DNA from 2 places in the Leclercia sp. GHBNCSD genome. Region 1 is predicted to be linked to the other one. Evidence: riboswitches for the same ligand, from Rfam matches in the RefSeq annotation. Region 1 holds a riboswitch; the other holds the start of a gene.

Region 1 (3,018 bases):
ATTTTCCAGCGCCTGTAAGAGCAGGCGCGTTGCCATCGGCATGTTGAAAAAGAGGTGCGCCAGCAGGATCCCCTGCAGGCCATAGGGCGAGAAGCGCCACTCAAGCCCGAGTGCCTGGAATAGCGCGGCCAGCCAGCCCTGACGCCCGTAAACGCTGAGAATGCCAAATACCGCCACCAGTACCGGCAGGATCAGGGTCATGGCGCACAGGCGTAGCAGCGCCTGCCTGCCAGGGAAGCGACGCCGGTAGAGCGCGCGGGCAAGAAATATCGCGGGCACGACGGAGAGCAGGGCGGAGAGAAACGCCTGCCAGAACGAGAAGCGGATAACGTGCCACAGATAGCTGTCGTGCAGAAGCGCCGCGACGTCGGTGGCTGGCGCGTTAAACCACAGCGCCAGAAATGCGCCCAGGGCGACGGCCACCATCAGCGTGGCGGCCAGCAGCCCCGGCAGCAACCAGCCGGCGATTAACGGCTGACGGCGCGTTGCCATTCACTGACCCATGCTGCACGTTTCCCGGCCACTTCCTGCGGGGTAAATTCCAGCGTGGTTTGCGGTTTCACCAGGGTATCAAAACCTGCCGGTAACGTCACATTGGTCACCGGATACATCCAGTTGCCGGTCGGGATGGCGTTCTGGAACGACGGAGAAACCATAAATTTCAGGAACTTCTCAGCCAGCTCCGGCTGCTTGCTGGCTGCGGTCCGGGCGGCGACCTCAACCTGCAGATAGTGACCTTCAGCAAAGTCAGCGGCGGCATAGTTCTCTTTTTTCTCGGCGATGATGTGGTACGCCGGGGAGGTGGTATAGCTCAGCACCAGATCGCTTTCCCCTTTCAGGAACAGACCATAGGCTTCGCTCCAGCCTTTGGTCACGGTGACCGTTTTGGCGGCCAGTTTCTGCCAGGCTTCCGGGGTCTTGTCGCCGTAGACCTTTTGCATCCACAGCAGCAGACCCAGCCCCGGGGTGCTGGTGCGGGGATCTTCGTAGATCACCCGCCACTTCTGGTCGCTCTCAACCAGCTCTTTCAGGCTCTTTGGCGGATTTTTCAGCTTGTTTTTGTCGTAGACGAAGGCGAAGTAGCCGTAATCGAAAGGCACAAAGGTGTCGTTCTTCCAGCCGCCAGGGACGTTAACCGCCTCGGCCGCCACACCGCTTTTGGCGAACAGCCCGGTCTGGGTGGCTGCTTCCAGCAGATTGTTATCCAGCCCCAGCACCACGTCGGCTTTGCTGTTTTTGCCTTCCATGCGCAGGCGGTTCAGCAGCGAGACGCCATCCTCCAGCGCCACGAACTTCAGCTCGCACTTGCAGTCGGCCTCAAAGGCTTTTTTGACCGCCGGGCCCGGGCCCCAGTCGGCAGCGAAAGAGTCATAGGTGTAGACCGTCAGGACAGGACTGGCAACGGCAGGCAGCGCAACCAGCGCCAACAGGGGAAGAACAGTTTTGAACACTTTGCACCTCATTGTTTGAGAGTGGCAAAGGATTTTGAGCAACAGCCTCAAATCCCTTCGCCGGCGTTATCCGGATCAGGTTCGACGGGTATTTTCTCAGCACACGCTTTCACGCAGCACCCCGTTGAGAACGGCAGTATTGTAATGATTTGGTGAATATTACGAAAGTGTTATGGTTCCGGCGGCGCAAACCACGCCGATTTAAAATCAAACCACCCCAGCGTATTCATACGCAAGCCGCGCATACTGCGCTGCCCCTGGATCATCAGCCAGTGGTGGATCAGCGGGACGATCGCCTGCTGGGCGAGCAGCTGCTGGCACCAGACCGCAAGATTCATCTCACCCGCGCGCCACTCGGCGGCGTCCTGTTGCCAGTCCCGCTCAATACAGTTTTGCAGAAGCGGCACCTCATAGAGATGTGAGAACAGCGAGAAATCCAGCGGCAGGGTGAAGTTGACGCTGTTGAGCCAGATGTCGCTCACGATCTCGCCGCGATGCCACTCCTCATAGCTGACCTCCTGAATGTTCAGCGTCACCTGCTCGGCGGCGAGCAGCTCGCTCATCATTCTGGCGATCACCCGATGTTCGATATGTTCGCGGTAGAAGGTCAGGGTGAGGCTCTCCAGCCCGGCCGGTTGGTCGCCGCGTCCCGGACGGGCATGGTGCCAGCGCGGCAGCAGGCCATACGCCGGGAACCAGTAGGACTGATATACTTCCTCAGCCTGATAGATCAGGTTCGCCGGGGAGAGGATCCGGCTTACCCACTGGCGCACCTCGGCGCTGGCCCCGAGGTGGGAGCGGGCGTCAAACAGCAGATAGTAACAGCCCTCTTCGAGGCGGCTCTCCACTGCCTTTTCCCCCTCGGTTGGCCCCTCCAGGGTCAGGCCGACGCTCAGCTCTTCGTTGATATCCGGCAACACCCAGACGTTCACCTCGTCAATCAGCGCCCGGTAGCCGAAGTAATCATCGAAGGCGCGGATCTTCAGCTGGTTATTGTTATTACGGGAAACCGCATACGGCCCGGTGCCCACCGGCAGGCTGGCAAAGTTGTGCATGGTTTCCCACTCCCGCGGCAGGATCATAGATGGCACATACCCCAGCAGCCACGGCAGCCAGCGGTCGGGCTGCGTAAGCTGAATATCGAGCGTCCAGGCGGTGGGCGACTGGACCCGGCTGATGTGTGAATAGAGGGGCAATTCGCGGGCGCGCTGCAGCGAGGCGATAACATCAGCCATCTCCAGCTCGCGGCCATGATGGAAATGGATACCAGGCCGCAAAAAAAATCGCCAGTGCAGAGGAGAAAGCTGCTGCCAGTGGTGGGCAATGTCGGCTTCCAGTTCCCCATTTTCCTCATTTATGCGCGTCAGCCCGCTAAAGATTTGCCGCGCCATATGGGTTTCGGAGCGCCGTAATGCGCTACCCGGCAACAGGTTTTTCATCGGGCGATAATAGAGTACCCGCAGGATGTGCTTGCCCTGGCGGAAGCTGCGCCCGAGGTGGGAGACCAGCATCTGGCGCACCGCGGCTTTATCGCCGACCAGCTGCACCAGCTGCTCGATGCGATCCT
Region 2 (3,018 bases), 2.4 Mb from region 1:
ATCCCTGGGATTGCATGATTAATTTTATCATTAACCGATACTCCCCAGTTTCTTAAGATTTTTTCACTATTCAAACTATAGTGCTCAACGGCAATTGATTGGATCATAATACCTTCATTTATGTCTAACTCTAAAGCTTGTGTGATTATCATGCAGGCATTCCAGTAAGCGTTTATAGCCATTTTTATATCATCTTCGCATGAAAACTTGGTAACAAATCGCTTTGTAAACCCTTCCTCGTTAGAAAAATTTACTAAGAGTAATTTTTTAATTTCAATGGGCTTGAAAAGTAATATTCTATGCATGTTATCAAGAATGTTTTCAATTGATGCTATATATTTTAATGTTGATTCAGCACTCCTGGTAGGTGGGTTTTCCAATTTCTCTTTTAAAGCAATCCATAGATTATCTACTCGGCGTACGAAATTTTCGTCAGCGATGAATTCACCAGAGCTAGTAGACGCCATAGGATAAGAGTACCTATAGGTCGAATAACAGTTGTCAAACTCTAGAGTATATTTTTCGCCTGCCACTTGGAAACTTTTAAATGGTAAGCTTTCAAACATCTCAATAGTGTTTTTTCTATGAGAGTAAAAACCATCAGCCTTGTTTTTTCTTTCTGCTTCTTTTATCTGTTTATCAGTCTGAATGGTTCGATGTATGTTATTTACAACTACGCCAAAGGGAATTGATAAGGATAACAATCCTAACGGCAATTTGCTGATTTCAATGAATTTATTAAATCCATCTGCATCAAGTTTAAGATCGTATTCTCTCCAGCATATAAACCCTATCATCAAGAAAGAAACTATAGGTATTATGATTGCTGCTTTAAATAATTGTTGGTGAGTAAGAGGCTCAGCATTCATTTTGAATGCTTTAACCTTAAACAAATATAAAATGTGTAGTACTAAATATAATAGGAAAAATGCAAATATACCTGAGTTCAATGTCATTTTATCATGCCTTTGATTTTTAATTATTGGTAACTTTTAAATTAAATAATGAAGAGCGCTAAAGCAGCTTCACAAACAACCCTAGTATAATTTTAGCTATTAAACTAAAGGTTTTAACTCTCTTTACTATGAAATCTGATTGCCAATTCTAATTTGTTTTAGTGTCGAGTGAAAGAGGGTTTTAATAATTTGAATGATTTATAACCTTACTTAATCTTGTTGTCTTGACCCACACCCTTACTATCGGACAGCTAACGCAGTTAGCGTTTCTTCTGTCTTTTGCTCCTGCCTTACGCGAAGAAGCGATTGCCCGGAGACGAGTAACTGGAAGCCTGCGACAGTTACAACTTACCTACGCTCTTCACCTCAAGCGGATATACAAGCGGGTGAGCACATTTCAGGTAATTAATTACGTGAGAAACCTATTTCTGGTGTGATAACTGCTGTGATAAGCACTGTGATAAATCGATAATCCTTGCACCCTGCCTACGGCCCCGGTTACACTAAACGCCTACAATTTGTTTCTGTGTAAATGATTGTTTTGTAATTGATTTGACTCGGGGTGCCCTTCTTTGTGAAGGCTGAGAATATACCCGTACCACCTGATCTGGATAATGCCAGCGTAGGGAAGTCAGATGCCCTCCGGGCTATCGCTTCTTCGCGCAAGGCAGGAGCGATACCATGCAGCCTGACCTGCTTAATCTACACGCCTTACACCATTTCCGAACCCGTTCTCCGCTGACCCACTGCATGACCAACGACGTGGTGCAGACCTTTACCGCCAATGTCCTGCTGGCCCTTGGTGCATCACCGGCGATGGTGATTGAAGCCGAAGAGGCGGAACAATTCTCCGCGCTGGCCGATGCGCTGCTGATCAACGTCGGCACCCTGACCGCACCGCGCGCCCAGGCGATGCGCCGGGCCATTGAAAGCGCGGTGGCGGCGGACAAGCCCTGGACGCTCGATCCGGTAGCCGTTGGCGCGCTGGCGTACCGCACCCGTTTTTGCCAGCAAATTCTCACCCTGAAACCGGCGGCCATTCGCGGCAATGCCTCGGAAATTCTCGCGCTCGCCGGGATGAGCGCGGGCGGGCGCGGGGTGGACACCACCGACACGGCGGCCAGCGCGCTACCCGCTGCCCAGGCGCTGGCGCGGCAAACCAATGCGATTGTGGTGGTGACGGGGGAGGTGGATTACGTCACTGACGGACTGCGCACCCAGACCCTGACGGGGGGCGACCCGATGATGACCCGGGTGGTGGGCACCGGCTGTGCGCTATCGGCGGTGGTGGCGGCCAGCTGTTCGCTGCCGGGCGACCGGCTGGATAACATCGCGGCGGCCTGTGGCTGGATGAAACGGGCCGGTACCCTTGCGGCTGCTCAAAGCCGCGGGCCGGGCAGTTTTGCGGCAACGTTCCTTGATGCCCTGTGGGCTCTGGGGGCACAACGATGAAACGCATTAATGCCCTGACCATTGCCGGTACCGACCCCAGCGGCGGCGCTGGCATCCAGGCTGACCTCAAAACCTTCTCCGCGCTCGGCGCATACGGCTGCTCGGTGATCACCGCCCTGGTAGCCCAGAATACCCGGGGGGTGCAGTCGGTCTATCGCATTGAGCCTGATTTTGTAGCGGCGCAGCTTGAGTCGGTGTTCAGCGATGTACGCATCGACACCACCAAAATTGGCATGCTGGCGGAGGCCGATATCGTCGAGGCCGTCGCGGAGCAGCTCCTGCGTCATCAGGTTAAAAACGTGGTACTGGATACGGTGATGCTGGCGAAAAGTGGCGATCCGCTCCTTTCACCTTCCGCCGTCGATACGCTGCGTAAGAAACTGCTGCCGCAGGTGGCGCTCATTACCCCTAACTTACCCGAAGCCGCGGCGTTGCTGGATGCGCCCCATGCCCGCAATGAGCAGGAGATGAAAGCCCAGGGCGATGCCCTGCTGGCGATGGGGTGTGAAGCGGTGCTGATGAAGGGCGGGCATCTGGACGATCCTGAAAGCCCCGACTGGCTGTTCACCCGGGATGGAACCCTGCGTTTTACCGCCCCGCGCATCAATAC

What was found. A riboswitch is a leader RNA that binds a small molecule or an ion and turns the genes downstream of it on or off. The one in region 1 is predicted to bind thiamine pyrophosphate.
Region 2: linked by a shared signal. The riboswitch ahead of thiM (hydroxyethylthiazole kinase) and the one ahead of thiB (thiamine ABC transporter substrate binding subunit) in region 1 are both predicted to bind thiamine pyrophosphate.

What each region holds. Positions count from the first base shown of each region.
Region 1 covers NZ_JBQVYO010000001.1:1,189,771-1,192,788, reverse strand. Annotated here, with positions in the region: gene thiP (thiamine/thiamine pyrophosphate ABC transporter permease ThiP) at 1-492, opposite strand, end outside; gene thiB (thiamine ABC transporter substrate binding subunit) at 468-1,451, opposite strand; TPP riboswitch at 1,486-1,585, opposite strand; gene sgrR (HTH-type transcriptional regulator SgrR) at 1,622-3,018, opposite strand, start outside.
Region 2 covers NZ_JBQVYO010000001.1:3,550,810-3,553,827, forward strand. Annotated here, with positions in the region: gene ACT3IC_RS16945 (hypothetical protein) at 1-956, opposite strand, end outside; TPP riboswitch at 1,505-1,602, shown strand; gene thiM (hydroxyethylthiazole kinase) at 1,638-2,408, shown strand; gene thiD (bifunctional hydroxymethylpyrimidine kinase/phosphomethylpyrimidine kinase) at 2,405-3,018, shown strand, end outside.